One region of the Streptomyces sp. NPDC043876 genome, then DNA from elsewhere that is predicted to be linked to it. Evidence: riboswitches for the same ligand, from Rfam matches in the RefSeq annotation. Region 1 holds a riboswitch; each other region holds the start of a gene.
The links. A riboswitch is a leader RNA that binds a small molecule or an ion and turns the genes downstream of it on or off. The one in region 1 is predicted to bind cobalamin.
Positions count from the first base shown of each region.

Region 2: linked by a shared signal. The riboswitch ahead of AC0693_RS10230 (ABC transporter substrate-binding protein) and the one ahead of cobN (cobaltochelatase subunit CobN) in region 1 are both predicted to bind cobalamin.
Region 3: linked by a shared signal. The riboswitch ahead of AC0693_RS32555 (cobalamin biosynthesis protein) and the one ahead of cobN (cobaltochelatase subunit CobN) in region 1 are both predicted to bind cobalamin.

Region 1 covers NZ_JBWKDV010000006.1:433,044-438,752, reverse strand. Annotated here, with positions in the region: gene AC0693_RS21395 (precorrin-8X methylmutase) at 1-27, opposite strand, end outside; gene cobG (precorrin-3B synthase) at 36-1,445, opposite strand; cobalamin riboswitch at 2,413-2,544, shown strand; gene cobN (cobaltochelatase subunit CobN) at 2,585-5,709, shown strand, end outside.
Region 2 covers NZ_JBWKDV010000003.1:179,660-185,368, reverse strand. Annotated here, with positions in the region: gene AC0693_RS10240 (ABC transporter ATP-binding protein) at 1-153, opposite strand, end outside; gene AC0693_RS10235 (FecCD family ABC transporter permease) at 150-1,211, opposite strand; gene AC0693_RS10230 (ABC transporter substrate-binding protein) at 1,175-2,203, opposite strand; cobalamin riboswitch at 2,240-2,372, opposite strand; tRNA gene AC0693_RS10225 (tRNA-Trp) at 2,467-2,539, opposite strand; gene AC0693_RS10220 (DUF4352 domain-containing protein) at 2,685-3,260, shown strand; gene AC0693_RS10215 (glycoside hydrolase family 18 protein) at 3,455-4,789, shown strand; gene AC0693_RS10210 (sigma-70 family RNA polymerase sigma factor) at 5,046-5,709, shown strand, end outside.
Region 3 covers NZ_JBWKDV010000013.1:53,782-59,490, forward strand. Annotated here, with positions in the region: gene AC0693_RS32540 (alpha/beta hydrolase family protein) at 1-231, opposite strand, end outside; gene AC0693_RS32545 (inorganic phosphate transporter) at 553-1,824, shown strand; gene AC0693_RS32550 (hypothetical protein) at 1,845-2,066, shown strand; cobalamin riboswitch at 2,172-2,319, shown strand; gene AC0693_RS32555 (cobalamin biosynthesis protein) at 2,355-3,341, shown strand; partial or broken gene AC0693_RS32560 (cobyric acid synthase) at 3,338-4,978, shown strand; gene AC0693_RS32565 (putative cobaltochelatase) at 5,040-5,709, shown strand, end outside.

The DNA.
Region 1 (5,709 bases):
GTACTCGAACACTGTGTACTCGCTCATCTCTTGAACTACATCTGCCGCTGAGGCTGCTGGGTGTGCTGGGTCGGGTGGGGCTGGTGGAACGCGGCTTTCGCATCCGCTTCCGCGAGGGCGGCGGTCAGGTCCTCGGGGGTGGCCGGTACGTCCTCCCGCACCGTGTGCCCGGCGCGCGGGCCGGCCACGGTGACGCCGTACCCCCGGGGCCCGGCGACCAGGTCCACCCAGGCGCGGGCGCGCGGGTGCCCGCAGCGCCGCTCGCACCCGGACCAGTGCACGGGCAGCGCCGCGGCCGCGGGGGCCGGTGCGTCCGGTCCGCCCGCCGCGCCCGAACGGGCCACGACCGCGCGGGCGTCGGTCCGTACGTCGGCCAGTGCCTTCGCGCAGCCGGGCCGCCCGGTGCAGGCGCTCACGTTCTCCCACGGGTCGCCGGGCGCCGTCACCAGCCCGGCGTCGGCGAGCCGGGCGAGGGTGTCGGCGGCCGTGGCCGCGCGGACACCGGGAACGACGATCCCGCGCCAGGGCGTGAGCCGCAGGGTCCCGGCCGCGGCGGTGGCCGTGGCGGCGAGCAGGCGCCACTGGGCGCTGGTCAGCCGGCCCAGCGGGGCCAGTACCGAGAGGGCGACGTGGTCCGGGTCCAGCCCCGCCACCGGACCGGGGCGGGGCCCGGGTCCGGTCCGGCGCCGGAAGCCGTGGGCCCGCTCGGCCGAAATGCCCTGCTCCCGCAGCCGATTGAGCAACTCCCCGGACTCCGGGCGTTGTTCGGCGGGAAGCTCGCTCACCCGCCAGGCCTTGGTGCCGGCTTCGCGGACCACGTCGAGGAAGTACCGGGCGACCGTCAGGGCCGCCCGGGGCGCGTCCTGGTGGCCCACGGCGACCGCGTCGGTGTCATCGTGCGTCCACAGCACGGCCATTCCGCGCTTCAGGGCCAGCACGTGCACGTCGGGTGCGAGCGAGGACACGTCGCCGCGTCCATCGTCGAGGGCGAAGAGGAAGCGCCCGGACAGCGCGGCCGCGGGCCCGCTCGCGCACAGCAGCCGGTCCAGCGCGCCGACCCACGGCGTGACGTCGGGGCGGCCCTGCCGGTCGAGCCCGGACAGGGGCGAGGCGACGATGTTGCGGACGCGTTCGTGGGTGGCCGCTGCGGCGGGCAGCAGTTGGGCGGCGGTCAGCAGGGCGGCGAGTTCGCCGCCGCAGCTCGCGCCGAGGCCGCGCAGCTGCGCGTTGCCCCGCGAGGTGAGGTCGAGGTGCCCGTCGCCGAGCCGGTCCGCGGCGTCGGCCACTGCGACGGCGGCATCCGCCGTGAGCAGACCCCCGGGGATCCGGATCCGGGCGAGGTGCCCGTCGTCCGCCGCGTGCAGGCGCAGCGCGCCGGGGCAGGCGTCGCCGCGGTCCCGTATGACGGGTTCGTCCCGGGATGCGGCGGAAGAGGGCGGGGGCATGGCGGCGAGCATACCCACGATCGGCGCCCACCGACCTGTGTCCGTCACCACGCCCCGTCCCCCCGCCCACGCCCCGCCGCCCCATACCCTGCCCGCCCGCATGCCGCCGCCCGGGCCCTGCCACCCGCATGGCGCCGCCGCGCCGCGGCCCGACCTGGCCCGGCACGCCCGCATGCCGCCGACCCCGGCCCGGCACCCCCGGCACGCCGCCGACCCTGGCCCGGCCTGCCCGCATGCCACCGACCCGGCCCGGCCTGGCCCGGCACGCCCGCATGCCACCGCCACCGGCCCGGCACCCCGGCACGCCGCCGCCTCTAGCCCGGCACGCCCGCATGCCACCGACCCGGCCCGGCGCACGCCCAGATGCCGCCGGCCCCGCGGCCCGGGCCTGCGCGCCCGTCAGCCGCCGGTGCGTTGGCGACTGCCGCCATGTGGAGCCTCCGGCGGCGCCTCAAACGCCGGCGAGGCTGAATTTGCCCGCATCCCGGCGCAGCAAATTCCAGCCCCCACACCCTGGCCACACAACCACCCCAGTCCGATCCGGCCTGCCCGGTACCCCGGTCGCCAAATTCAGCCCGCCCGGCGTTTGAGGGCCCGCCGGAGGCCCCACCACCCGCACCCGCCAACACAGCCAAGGCCACCACCACCCCGGCCCAACGACCCACCCGCCTGCCAATCCCAGCCCGCCCAACACCCGCAGCCACACACCCACCCGAGCCAATTCCAGCCCGCCCGGCGCTTGAGGGCACCCACCCCAGGCCCCGCGACCCGCGGCCACACACCCACCCGAACCAAATCCAGCCCGCCCGGCGCTTGAGGGCACACCACAGGCCCCACCACCCGCACCCGCCGCCAAAACCCGGCCCCGCACCACCAAACCCCGGCCCCGCGCCAGCGATCCGCCCCGGGAACCGCCCCCACCTGCCATCCGCTCGCCCCGGCACCTAAGATGGCCCCTCGACGGGCCATTCGGCCCGTCATCGCCGAGGACGGCGACATGGGAGGAAGCCCGGTGCGATTCCGGCGCGGTCCCGCCACTGTGAATCCGGCAGCGCCCCACCGCGCCACCGGGTGAGTCAGGAACTCCCGTCGTCCTCACTGCCCGGGGCGCGGAAACCCCGAGGAAGGCCCGCCGCCGCATGATCCTGCTGCTGTCGACGTCCGACACCGATCTGCTCAGTGCCCGCGCCTCGGACGACGGCCCGGTCCCGTACCGGTTCGCGAACCCTTCCCGGCTCCCCCTCGACGACCTCCCCGCGCTGCTCGACGGCGTGGACCTGGTCGTCGTACGCCTCCTCGGCGGCCTGCGCGCCTGGCAGGAGGGGCTCGACCTGCTCCTCGCCGCCGACCAGCCGCGGCCGGTCGTCGTCCTGACCGGCGAACAGGCCCCCGACGCCCAGCTGATGGAGGCGTCCACCGTCCCCATCGGCATCGCGGCCGAGGCCCACGCCTACCTCGCGCACGGCGGCCCGGCCAACCTGGAGCAGCTGGCCCGCTTCCTCTCGGACACCGTGCTGCTCACCGGCCACGGCTTCGACCCGCCCGCGGCCGCGCCCACCTGGGGCCGGCTGGAGCGCGCGGCAGAGCCCGCCACGGGCCCCCGGATCGCGGTGCTCTACTACCGCGCCCACCACATGAGCGGCAACACCGCCTTCGTGCACGGCCTCGCGGACGCCGTGGTGGACGCGGGCGGCGTGCCCGTGCCGCTGTACGTCTCCTCGCTGCGCTCCCCCGAGCCGGAACTGCTCGCGGAGCTGGCGACGGCGGACGCCATCGTGACCACGGTCCTGGCGGCGGGCGGCACCCGCCCCGCCGAGGCCTCGGCGGGCGGCGACGACGAGTCGTGGGACGCGGGCGCGCTCGCCGCCCTCGACGTACCGATCCTGCAGGCGCTGTGCCTGACCGGTTCGCGCGAGACGTGGATGGAGAGCGACGAGGGCCTGTCCCCGCTCGACTCGGCCAGCCAGGTCGCGGTGCCGGAGTTCGACGGCCGGCTGATCACCGTCCCGTTCTCCTTCAAGGAGATCGACGAGGACGGCCTCCCGGCGTACGTCGCCGATCCCGAGCGGGCCGCCCGCGTCGCGGGGATCGCCGTACGCCACGCCCGGCTGCGGCACACCCCGAACGCCGAGAAGCGGATCGCGCTCGTCCTCTCCGCGTACCCCACCAAGCACTCCCGCATCGGCAACGCCGTCGGTCTCGACACCCCCGCCAGTGCCGTCGCGCTGCTGCGCCGCCTGATCGCGGAGGGCTACGACTTCGGCCCGGCCGAGGAGATCCCCGGCCTGGTCTCCGGCGACGGGGACGAGCTGATCCGCGCGCTGATCGAGGCCGGCGGCCACGACCAGGACTGGCTCACCGAGGAGCAGCTGGCCCGCAACCCGGTCCGCATCCCGGCCGCCGACTACCGCCGCTGGTACGCCACGCTCCCCGGCGAGCTGCGCGAAGGCGTCGAGGAGCACTGGGGGCAGGCGCCCGGCAACATGTTCCTGGACCGCTCGCGCACCGCGGCCGGCGGCGACCCCGACGGCGACATCGTGCTGGCGGCGCTGCGCCGCGGGAACCTGCTCATCCTCATCCAGCCGCCGCGCGGCTTCGGCGAGAACCCGATCGCGATCTACCACGACCCGGACCTCCCGCCCTCGCACCACTACCTCGCCGCCTACCGCTGGATCCAGGCCGCGGCCGAGGACGGCGGTTTCGGCGCCGACGCCATGATCCACCTGGGCAAGCACGGCAACCTGGAGTGGCTGCCCGGCAAGAACGCGGGCCTGTCCGCCTCCTGTGCGCCGGACGCCGCGCTCGGCGACCTCCCGCTCGTCTACCCGTTCCTGGTCAACGACCCGGGCGAGGGCACCCAGGCCAAGCGCCGCGTGCACGCGACCCTGGTCGACCACCTGGTGCCGCCGATGGCCCGCGCGGAGTCGTACGGCGACATCGCGCGCCTGGAGCAGCACCTGGACGAGTACGCGCAGATCTCCTCCATGGACCCGGCCAAGTTGCCCGCGATCCGCGCCCAGATCTGGACCCTGATCCAGGCCGCGAAGCTCGACCACGACCTGGGCCTGGAGGCCCGTCCGGACGACGACGGCTTCGACGACTTCCTGCTGCACGTCGACGGCTGGCTCTGCGAGGTCAAGGACGCGCAGATCCGCGACGGCCTGCACGTGCTGGGTGGCGCCCCGGCCGGCCCGGACCGCGTCAACCTGGTCCTGTCCATCCTGCGCGCCCGCCAGATCTGGGGCGGTACGACGGCGCTTCCGGGCCTGCGCGAGGCGCTCGGCCTGGACGAGGCCGCGCCCACCCGGACCTCGGCCGACGAGGTGGAGGCCGTGGCCCGCACCCTCGTCGAGGCCATGGAGGCGGCCGACTGGGCCCCTTCGGCCGTCGCCGCGGTCGCCGAGGGCCACCCGGCCGGCGTCGCGGACATCCTCGCCTTCGCCGCGACCGAGGTGGTCCCGCGCCTGGCGGCCACGACGGACGAGCTGACCCACGCGGTGCACGCGCTGGCGGGCGGCTTCGTCCCGGCGGGCCCGTCCGGTTCGCCGCTGCGCGGGCTGGTCAACGTCCTGCCCACCGGCCGCAACTTCTACTCCGTGGACCCGAAGGCCGTCCCCTCCCGCCTCGCGTGGGAGACCGGCCAGGCCCTCGCGGACTCGCTGCTGACCCGCTACCGCACGGACAACGGCGAGTGGCCCGCCTCCGTCGGCCTGTCCCTGTGGGGAACGAGCGCCATGCGCACCGCGGGCGACGACGTGGCCGAGGCGCTGGCGCTGCTCGGCGTCCGCCCGGTGTGGGACGAGGCCTCGCGGCGCGTGACGGGCGTCGAACCCGTCCCGCTCGCGGAGCTGGGCCGTCCGCGCATCGACGTCACGCTGCGCATCTCGGGCTTCTTCCGCGACGCGTTCCCGCACGTCATCGGCCTGCTGGACGACGCGGTACGGCTGGCGGCGGGCCTGGACGAGCCCGCGGAGCAGAACTTCATCCGGGCCCACGCCCAGGCGGACCTGGCCGAGCACGGCGACGAACGGCGCGCGACCACCCGTATCTTCGGCTCGCGCCCGGGCACGTACGGCGCGGGCATCCTCCAGCTGATCGACTCCCGCGACTGGCGCACGGACGCCGACCTGGCGGAGGTCTACACGGTGTGGGGCGGCTACGCCTACGGCCGCGGCCTCAACGGCCGCTCCGCGCGCACCGAGATGGAGACCGCGTACAAGCGCATCACGGTGGCCGCCAAGAACACGGACACCCGCGAGCACGA
Region 2 (5,709 bases), on a different contig from region 1:
GGTCTTGCCGCTGCCATTGGGACCGACCACGCCGACCGTCTCACCGGGGCGGGCGGTGAGGTCGATGCCGCGCAGCAGGGTGTTCCCGTCGACCTCGTAACGTACGGCCTCGGCCCGCAGTTCCAGCGGCGCGGAGGTCACCGGCGCCGTCATCCGGCCACCCCCTCGGAGCGGCCGGAACGCCGCAGCATCCACAGGAAGAACGGCCCGCCGATCAGCGCGGTGACGACGCCGACCGGTATCTCCTCGGGCGCGGCGGCGGTACGGGCGACCAGGTCGGCCAGCGTCAGGAACACGGCCCCGCCCAGCGCGGCCACCGGCAGCAGTGCCCGGTGCCCGGCTCCCACGACCATCCGGGCCGCATGGGGAACCATCAGCCCGACGAACCCGATCGCGCCGCTGAAGGCGACCAGCACCCCGATGACGAGAGAGGCCAGCACGAAGGCGGCGGCCCGGAAGCGTCCGGTGTCGAGTCCCAGGGTGCGCGCGTCCTCCTCCCCCGCGAGCAGCAGGTCGAGCGGCCGGGCGAGGGCGAGCAGCAGTCCGGTCCCCACCGCCAGGACCACGGCGGCCACGGCCAGTTGGTCCCAGCGCGCCCCGCCGAGGCCGCCGAGCGTCCAGAAGAGGATGGACCGGACCTGCTCCGCCCGGGCCGAGAGGACCAGCGCGAGGCTGGTCAGCGCGGAGAGCACGTACTGGACCGCGACGCCGGCGAGGATCAGCCGCCCGGTGGTCATGGCGCCGCCGCGCCGGGCGAGGGCGTACACCGTGACGAGGGCGCCGAGCGACCCGGCGAAGGCGGCGAGGGGCAGGGTGACACTGGTCGCGACGCCCGCCCCGAGGCCGAGCACGATGACGGCCACGGCGCCCGCCGAGGCGCCGGAGGACGCGCCGAGCAGGAACGGATCGGCCAGCTGGTTGCGTACGAGGGCCTGCAGCACGGCGCCCGTCACGGCCAGCCCGGCTCCGACGGCCATGGCGAGCAGCACGCGCGGCATCCGCACGTCCCACACGATGGAGGCGAAGGCGCCGGGACGCGGTCCGGCCAGGACGATGTCCAGCACCCGGCCGGGAGCGATCCGCACCGGCCCCAGGGCCAGGCCCGCCACCGCGCCGCCGACCAGCGCGAGGGCGAGGAGGACGAGGACGAAGGGGGCCCGGCGGCGGTCCGCCGTCACGCGGCGTCGGGGTGCAGCCGGCCGGCCAGGGATGTGACGGCGTCGGCGACGCGCACCCCGAGGACGGCGGAGGACAGCGGAAGGACGACGAAACGGCGGTCCCTGATCGCGGGAACCCGCGCGAGGGCCGGATCGTTCACCAGACGCTGCTTCTTCGCTTCGACGCTCGTCCCGCCGTAGTCGTAGATCAGCACGGTGTCGGGCTCGCGTTCGATGACCTTCTCCCAGGACACGTCGCCGAAGGTGTCCTTGAGGTCGGCGAACACGTTCCTTCCGCCCGCGAGGGAGACGATCTCGTTGCCGATGCCGTTGCCGCCCGAGGTGAAGGCGGCGGCCTCGCCGGAGTCGTAGACGAAGACGTTCGGGCGCGCCTTGTCCTTGACGCGGGCGGTCACCGCGTCGATGCGGCGCTGCTCGTCCTCGATCAGCCTCGCGCCCCGCTCGGGCACGCCGAAGGTGCGGGCGACTTCGGTGATCTCGGTCTTCAGCTGCTCGAACCGGACCGGTCCGGGGGTGCAGTACTCCACGCTGAGCCGGGTGTTGATGCCGCTCTTGCCCAACGCGGCGCGGTCGCGGCCCTGCGCGGCGTCGAAGGCGCTGGAGTAGCCGCCGTAGACGAAGTCGGGGTCGGCGCCGAGGAGCAGCTCCTTCGAGGGGTACTCCTTCGCCAGCACCTTGATCTTGTCGTAGGCCGGCCGGTAGGCGGGCAGGACGGCGTCGTCGAGGTAGGCGGTGCCCGCCATCCGGTCCCCGAGGCCGAGGGCGAGCAGCATTTCGGTGGCGTGCTGGTTCATGGCGACGGCGCGGCGGGGCGGCGCCTTGTACGTCGTCGTCACACCGCAGTTGGTCACGGTGGACGGGAATCCCCCGCTCCCGGGGGCGGCCGCCGACCGGGTGGTTCCGTCCGGCGCGACGCCGTCGCGGGCCCCTTCGTCCGGGGTGGCGGCGCAGGCGGCGAGCGGTATCAGGAGCGCCAGGGCGGCGAGCGGGCTGAGCGCGCGCAGGGCGGCGCGGAAACGCGGCATGGCGAAGCCTCTCCGGGGGATCCTCGTCCCCTGGTCGAAGTGAAGAGGCGGCGCGTCAGTGTCTGACTCCCGGGCCGCGAGGGCCCGGTCACAGTGGCGGGACCGTACCGGTTTCACACCGGTTTCCTGGTCCGCGCCGCCCGGGTAACCCGGCCGAGTCTGCCAGACCGGCCGCGCCCGGGCCATCGGCGGGGCGCGTCGGCACCACGCGAAAGCCCAGGGGGAGCGGGCTCCCACCTGGGCTGTGGCGGATCTTCTTCGTGCAGGGGCGGCAGGACTCGAACCTACGGCATTTGGTTTTGGAGACCAACGCTCTACCAACTGAGCTACGCCCCTCCGGTGGAACCAGCTTCGCACGCGGCGGGCGGATGATCCAATCACTTCCACGATGTGGTCGCCCGGCCCGTGGGAACCACGCGGGTGGCGGGGCACGGAGAAGGGACGGATGGTGGAGGTGTCCCGTGCCCGAGGAGGTCCCGCCGTGCGCCGTCTCCGGTCCCCCCTGGCCACCCTCGCGCTCGCCGTACCGGTCCTGCTCGGTCTCGGCGCCGGGCCGGGGACGACGGCCGCCGGACTCATGGCGACGGCCGCCGCCGGGCCCGGGGCAACCACCGTCAGCGGGCCCGTGGCGACGGCCGCCACCGACCCCACCGGCGAGACCATCGCGCTCCGCGGCAACCGCCCGGGCGAGCTGCTCGACGTCACCCTCGTCGCCGTGACCGACCCGGCGGCCCCGCGCGCCGCGCACGCCCTGCGGGATCCGGCCGGGCGCCTCGTCGCGGTCGAGTTCCGCCTGCTCAACACCGGTACAGCCGCTTACGCCGACCCGCCGCGCAGCGGCTCGTACCTCCTGGACGCCGACGGTGAGCGCCATCCCGGCGTGGCGTTGCCGACGACGGCCGGGGCCGAGTTCCCCGAAGGACGGTCCCTGGCGCCCGGCGACTCCGCCACCGGCTGCGTCACCTTCGAACTGCCGCAGGACGCCCGCGCCTCGGCCGTGCAGTTCGCACTGAACAGCGGGTCCGCCGACGACATCGGCCAGTGGAGCCTGCCCTGAGCCGGACCGCCGGCCGCCCGACCCCGCGGCACGTACGCCACCTGCACCCCTGACCACGCCCGCCACCCGCGCCCTTGACCACATCGGCCGCCCGCCCCCTTGACCACTCTGGTCCAGACCAATAGCTTCCGGATGCACAGCACGCGCACAGCACGGCTCAGGAGCACCACTCCCCGCATCCGCAAAGGAAGCCCATGCGCCGCAGTACGCTCGGCAGGCTGGCCGCCGCCGCCTGTTCCCTGTCCCTCCTGGCGGCCATCGCGCCCGCCGCAGGAGCCGCCACCGCCCCTTCCGAGGGCGGCTCCGGTCACGGACGCGCCTACCACCGCGTCGGATACTTCACCCAATGGGGCGTCTACGGACGCGACTTCCAGGTCAAGAACCTCGAAACGGGCGGCGCCGCCGCCAAGCTCACCCACGTCAACTACGCCTTCGGCAACATCGGCGCGGACGGCACGTGCTTCACCGGCAACGTCCCCGGCGAGGCCGACGCCTGGGCGGACTACGGCCGTCCGCTCGACGCCGCGGGCTCGGTCGACGGCGTGGCCGACACCTGGGACCAGCCGCTCGCCGGCAATTTCAACCAGCTGCGCGAGCTGAAGGCCCGGCATCCGGGCCTCAAGGCACAGATCTCCCTGGGCGGTTGGAGCTGGTCCACGCACTTCTCGGACGCCGCCCGGACACCCGCCTCGCGCAAGGCGCTCGTCGCGTCCTGCATCGACCTCTACATCAAGGGCAATCTGCCGCAGGACGGTGCCCGCGGCGGCGCGGGCGCGGCCGCGGGCCTCTTCGACGGGATCGACCTCGACTGGGAGTGGCCGGGGTCGGCCGGGGACACCGACACCACCCACCGCCCGGAGGACAGGCGCAACTTCACGGCGCTGGTCCAGGAGTTCCGTACCCAGCTCGACGCCTACGGGCGGACCCAGAAGAAGAAGTACCAGCTGACCGCCTTCGTCCCGACCGCCCCCGCCAAGATCGACGCGGGCTTCGAGGTCCCGAAGATCATGCGGAACCTGGACTTCGTCACGCTCCAGGGTTACGACTTCCACGTCTCCGGCGAGAAGACCACCGCCCAGCAGTCGGCCCTGTACGCGCGGAACGACTTCAGCGTCGACGGGACGGTGGACGCGTGGCTGCGGCGCGGGGCACCCGCGGGCAAGCTGGTCATGGGCATGCCTTTCTACGGTCAGGGCTGGACCGGGGTCACCGGCGGCGGCGACGGCATGGGCCGCCCGGCGACCGGGCCGGCGCCCGCGACGTGGTCCGCCGGGTACGAGGACTACAAGGCGCTGAGGAAGCTGGCCGACTCCGGCGCGTACACCCTGCACCGGGACCGCCGGGCGGGCAGCGCGTGGCTCTTCGACGGCACGACGCTGTGGACCTACGACGACCCGCAGGTGCTGCGCACCAAGACGGCGTACATCCGCGAGCACGGCCTCGGCGGCGCGATGTTCTGGTCGCTGGACGGCGACACGGCGGACGGCGAGCTGATGACGGCCGTGGACCGGGGGCTGCGCGGCCACTGACCCGACGGCCGGCGGGGGCCCCGGGTGGCGCGAACCGACACCCGTCCGGCACCGGCCCCCGCCCCGGGAGAGGGTCCCCCGACCGGCCGCGCGGCCGGCCCCGGGGTCCCTCCGTCGGCCCCTTCCATCGGCCCCCCGTGCGCCCCCCGCCCCCTTGTGCGAGAGAGTGCTCACCGATAAGTGTTATCGGGGCCCCGCTCGGCGGTCTCCCAGGTATTGGGCACCATCGACCGCCGGTACGGACAGGGATCATCACATGAGTACTCAGCACATCGCAGCGCTGGTGTCGGCCGCCCGCGCGGGCGATCCGGGGGCGCAGGACGAACTCGTCGGCGCGCACCTGCCGCTCGTCTACAACATCGTCGGCCGGGCCCTGAACGGCTCCGTAGACGTGGACGACGTGGTCCAGGACACCATGCTGCGCGCCCTCGACGGCCTGGGCGGGCTGCGCTCCGACGAGAGCTTCCGGTCGTGGCTGGTGGCGATCGCGATGAACCGGGTACGGGCGCACTGGCAGGCCCGCAGCACCGGACCCGACGCGAGCGGGCTGGAGGCGGCGCGGGAACTGGCCGATCCCGGCGCCGACTTCGTGGACCTGACCGTCGTCCAGCTGAACCTCACCGGGCAGCGGCGCGAGACGGCACGGGCCACGCGCTGGCTGGAGCCGGACGACCGGGCGCTGCTGTCGCTGTGGTGGCTGGAGTGCGCGGGGGAACTCACCCGGGCGGAGGTCGCGGCGGCGCTGGAGCTGTCCCCGCAGCACACCGCGGTCCGCGTGCAGCGGATGAAGGCGCAGCTGGAGTCCGCGCGGGTGGTCGAGCGGGCGCTGGACGCCCAGCCGCCGTGTGAGGCCCTGCGCGCCGTGGCGGCCGGCTGGGACGGGCTGCCGTCGGCGCTGTGGCGCAAGCGAATAGCGCGGC
Region 3 (5,709 bases), on a different contig from region 1:
CGTACCGGGCCACAGGGAGGCGAGGGACCGGGTCAGGGCGACGCGGTCCGCGGTGGCGGAGTGGACGACGAGCTTCGGTCCGCCGGGCAGCGGGCGGCCGGGTTCGGTCCGCAGGGCGGCGTCGGCGGCGTACCGGCCGGCGGCGACGGCGGCCACCCCGGCGGCAGCGGCCAGTCCGGCGGCGGTGAGGGCGGCGGTGACGGCCGCTGCCGTCGTGGTTGCGGGGGGCACCGCTCCAGTGTCGGCCGGGGCGGCGGGCCCGGCCAGTGGAGGCGGTCGTTCCGGTGACCGGGGACGCGCGCCGGGCGGGCGTGATCCGGGTCTCACCCGGGGTCCCGGACGCACGCGACGGCGGGGTGGGAGACCCCCGGTCGGCCGGGGGTCCATCCAGCCCCTGACGTGCGTAAACAGGTGCATCAGCGGTCCAATGGGGACGAGCGCGGCGAACCGTCCCCGGATCGGTACACCGCTCCGCCCGGTCCAGTTCATCTTCCGTTCACTCAGGTTGCCTACGGTCGGCGAGCCACTGACGTCAAACAGAAGCCTGGGTAAATGGAGCACATAACGCTTCTCCTCGGGATCGTGATCATTACCGCTCTCGTGTTCGACTTCACGAACGGTTTCCACGACACGGCCAACGCGATGGCCACCACCATCTCGACCGGCGCACTCAAGCCCAAGACGGCGGTGGCCATGTCCGCCGTGCTGAACCTCGTCGGCGCGTTCATGTCCGTGGAGGTCGCCAAGACGATCTCCAAGGGCCTGGTCAACGAGCAAGGCATCCAGCCGGAGGTCATCTTCGCCGCGCTGGTCGGCGCCATCCTCTGGAACCTCGTCACCTGGCTGGTCGGCCTGCCGTCCAGTTCCTCGCACGCCCTGATGGGCGGCCTGGTCGGTGCGGCCGTCGCCTCCGCCGGTCTCGGCGCCGTCAACGGCGGCACGCTCGTCACCAAGGTGCTGCTCCCCGCGGTCGCCGCGCCCATCGTGGCCGGAGTGGCCGCGATGCTGGCCTCGCGGCTCACCTACAAGGTGGGCAAGAACGTCGACGAGAAGACCTCGGCCAAGGGCTACAAGGCCGGTCAGATCGCCTCGGCCGGACTCGTCTCCCTGGCGCACGGCACCAACGACGCGCAGAAGACCATGGGCATCATCACCCTGGCGCTGGTCGCCGGCGGTGCGCTCGCCCCCGGCTCCAACCCGCCGGTCTGGGTCATCTTCTCGGCCGGCATGGCGATCGCGATGGGCACCTACCTGGGCGGCTGGCGCATCATCCGCACCATGGGCAGCGGCCTGACCGACCTCCAGCCGCAGCAGGGCTTCGCCGCCCAGACCTCGGCCGCCAGCGTCATCCTGGCCTCCTCCAGCCTCGGCTTCTCCCTCTCCACCACCCACGCCTGCTCCGGCGCGGTCATGGGTGCGGGCCTGGGCCGCAAGGGCGGCGTGGTCCGCTGGTCCACCGCCAGCCGGATGTTCATCGCCTGGGGCCTGACCCTGCCGGCCGCCGCCCTGGTGTCCGCGGGCGCCGAGCTCGTCATGCGGACCGGTGACGTCGGCGTGGCCGCCGTCGCGCTCTTCCTCGTCGGCTCCTGCGTCGCCATCTGGCTCGTCTCGCGCCGCCAGGTCGTCGACCACACCAACGTGAACGGCACGCCGGACGCCCCGGCCGAGGCTCCCGGCGTGGTCACCACCGCGATCGCCGCCGTCGTCGTTCCGCCGCTCGCGGGCACCACCGCCGCGGTCACGGACGAGGCCTTCAAGGCGACCATCCCCACCCCGGCACCGGCCGCTCCCCCGGCCCCGGCGGCTCCCGCCGCCGCGGTCTGACCCACAGAGGAATCGGCAGTATGAAGATCGACTGGGCAGCACTCGGCTCCGTGTTCGGCGTCAGCCTCTCCGCCACCGTCGCCCTCGTGACCCTGTTCACCCTGGGCATCGTGGGCCTGTCGAAGCACGAGGCCGCGACCGGCCGGGGCGGCGCCGCCCACCTGGCACGCACCGGCGCCTACGCCTGCTTCTCGCTCTGCGCGGTGGCCGTCGGCTACGCGATCTACCTGATCGTCAGCTGACGCCGCGCGGCCACCCCCGCGCGTCCCACCCGCCCCAGCACGTCCGAAAGCTCCCTCCGGCCCACCGCCGGGGGGAGCTTTCGCAGGTCAACGGCAAGTTGACGGGCGTTCGCGGGGCGTGGTGGACTGCCGGAGCCAACACGGCGGCATGAAGAGGAAGTCCGGTGCGAATCCGGCGCGGTCCCGCCACTGTCACCGAGGAGCCGACGGCTCCCCGGAAGCCAGGAACTCTCGCCACCGGACACGTCGAACCAGGGCGCGGACCCTGAGTGAGGACCTACCTGCCACATGCGTGCCGATCGCGTTTTCGCGTACGGCGCGACGGCCGGCCTGATCGGCGACCGGATCCTCGGTGATCCGCGCCGCGGGCATCCCGTCGCCGCCTTCGGGCGGACCGCCGCCACCGTCGAACGGGCCCTGTGGGGCCACAGCCGGGCCCGGGGCGCCCTGCACGCCCTGGTGTGCGCGGGGGGCGCGGCCGCCGTCGGCGCGCTCGGCGCCCGCGCCGTGCGCTCCCGGCCCGCCGCCGCCCGCATCGCCCTGACCGCCGCCGCCACCTGGGCGGTGGTGGGCGGCACCTCGCTGGGCCGCGAAGCCCGGGCCATCGGGGGCGCCCTGGCCGCCGGGGACACCGAGGTGGCCCGGGAGCGGCTGCCGCACCTGTGCGGACGCGACCCGCAGGCCCTGGACGAGCAGCAGATCGCCCGCGCCGTCGTGGAGTCCGTCGCCGAGAACACCTCGGACGCCGTCGTCGGCGCGCTGGTCTGGGGCGCCCTGGCGGGGGTGCCCGGGTTGCTGTTCTTCCGCGCCGTGAACACCCTGGACGCGATGGTCGGCCACCGCTCCCCGCGCTACCTGCGCTACGGCTGGGCCTCGGCCCGGCTCGACGACGTCGCGGGCTGGCCGGGCGCCCGGCTGACCGCGCTGGCCGCCGTGGCGGCCGGACCCGACCGGCGGGGCGCCGTACGGGCCTGGCGCGCGGACGCCGCCGCCCACCCCAGCCCGAACGCCGGCCCGGTGGAGGCCTCCTTCGCGGGCGCGCTCGGGGTCCGCCTCGGCGGGACCCTGGCGTACGCGGGGCGCGTGGAGCACCGGGCGGTGCTGAACGGGGCGGCGGGCCGTCCGGTCGACGCCCCGGACATCGAGCGCGCCGTACGGCTCTCGCGCCGGGTCACCTGGATCTCCCTCGGGGCATGCGTGGCCCTGCGGTCGCTGGTGTCGTCACTGCGCGCGTCACGCCGCGCATCCGGTCGTACGACGAAGGGAAGCGCATGAGCGGCGCACGGCGCGGCGGCGGACTCCTGGTCGCCGGCACCACCTCCGACGCGGGCAAGAGCGTGGTCACCGCGGGCATCTGCCGCTGGCTGGCCCGCCAGGGCGTGAAGGTGGCGCCCTTCAAGGCACAGAACATGTCGCTGAACTCCTTCGTCACCCTGGAGGGCGCCGAGATCGGCCGCGCCCAGGCGATGCAGGCCCAGGCGGCGCGGGTCGAACCCACCGCGCTGATGAACCCGGTGCTGCTGAAACCCGGCAGCGACCGCAGCAGCCAGGTCGTGCTGCTGGGCAAGCCGGTGGGTGAGATGAGTGCGCGCGGCTATCACGGGGGGAGGCAGGAGCAGTTGCTCGGCATCGTCACGGACTGCCTGGAGCAGCTGCGGGGCACGTATGACGCCGTGATCTGCGAGGGGGCGGGCAGTCCGGCCGAGATCAACCTGCGGCGCACGGACATCGTGAACATGGGGATCGCGCGGGCCGCGCGCTTCCCGGTGGTCGTGGTCGGCGACATCGACCGCGGCGGGGTCTTCGCCTCCTTCTTCGGTACGACGGCCCTGCTGTCGCCCGAGGACCAGTCGCTGATCGCGGGGTACCTGGTCAACAAGTTCCGCGGGGACGTGTCCCTGCTGGAGCCGGGCATGGAGATGCTGCGCGGGCTGACCGGGCGGGCGACCTACGGGGTGCTGCCCTTCCGGCACGGGCTCGGCATCGACGAGGAGGACGGCCTGCGGGTCTCGCTGCGCGGCGCCGTACGGGAGTCCGTGGTCGCCCCGCCGGTCGGCGAGGACGTGCTGCGGATCGCGGTGTGCGCGGTCCCGCTGATGTCGAACTTCACGGACGTGGACGCGCTGGCCGCCGAACCGGGCGTCGTGGTGCGGTTCGTGGACCGGGCCGAGGAACTGGCCGACGCCGACCTGGTCGTCGTCCCCGGCACCCGGGGCACCGTGAAGGCGCTGGCCTGGCTGCGCGAGCGCGGGCTCGCCGACGCGCTGGCCCGCCGGGCCGCCGAGGGGCGTCCGGTGCTGGGCGTCTGCGGTGGCTTCCAGGTGCTGGGCGAGTCCATCGAGGACGAGGTCGAGTCCCGGGCCGGGGTCGTCGAGGGGCTCGGGCTGCTGCCCGTGCGGGTCCGCTTCGAGCGGGAGAAGACCCTCGCGCGGCCGAGCGGGAGCGCGCTGGGCGAGAGCGTCCAGGGGTACGAGATCCACCACGGCGTCGCCGATGTGCGGGGCGGCACCCCCTTCCTGGACGGGTGCCGGGTCGGTGAGGTGTGGGGCACCCACTGGCACGGGTCACTGGAGAGCGATGGCTTCCGGCGGGCCTTCCTGCGGGAGGTCGCGCGGGCCGCCGGCCGCCGGTTCGTTCCGGCCCCGGACACGTCGTTCGGCTCCCTGCGGGAGGAGCAGCTGGATCTGCTCGGCGATCTGATCGAGGAGCACGCCGATACCGATGCGCTGCTGCGGTTGATCGAGTCCGGCGCCCCGGCGGGGCTCCCGTTCCTGCCGCCGGGCGCGCCGTGACGGCGCCCCGGGCCCTGCGGGGCTCTCCCCCACCCCGCCCCTTCCCGAAACCGGGCTCCGCCCGGACCCGGTCCTCAAACGCCGGACGGGCTGACACCCTCCGGCCCCGCCCGCGATTGAGGCGCGGGGTCCGGGGCGGAGCCCCGGGTACGGTCCGCACCTTCGAAGGAGTGAGCAACACGTGAGCACCCCCTACCCGTTCACCGCACTGGTCGGTCAAACCGACCTGCGCCTCGCGCTGCTGCTCAACGCGGTGAGCCCCGCGGTCGGCGGCGTGCTCGTGCGCGGCGAGAAGGGGACGGCCAAGTCCACCGCCGTCCGCGCGCTGTCGACGCTGCTGCCGCACGTGGACGTCGTCCCCGGCTGCCGGTTCAGCTGCGCGCCCACCGCGCCGGATCCGGCCTGCCCCGACGGCCCGCACGAGCCCGGCCCGGCCGCCGCGCGCCCCGCGCGGATGGTCGAGCTGCCCGTCGGCGCCTCCGAGGATCGGCTCGTCGGCGCGCTGGACATCGAACGGGCCCTGTCCGAGGGCGTGAAGGCCTTCGAACCGGGCCTGCTGGCCGACGCGCACCGCGGGATCCTCTACGTCGACGAGGTCAACCTGCTGCACGACCACCTCATCGACCTGCTCCTCGACGCCGCCGCGATGGGCGCCTCCTACGTCGAGCGCGAGGGCGTCTCCGTACGGCACGCCGCCCGCTTCCTGCTGGTCGGCACGATGAACCCGGAGGAGGGTGAGCTACGGCCGCAGCTGCTGGACCGGTTCGGGCTGACCGTCGAGGTCGCCGCCTCCCGGGAGCCCGCGCAGCGCGTCGAGGTGGTGCGCCGCCGGCTCGCGTACGAGGACGACT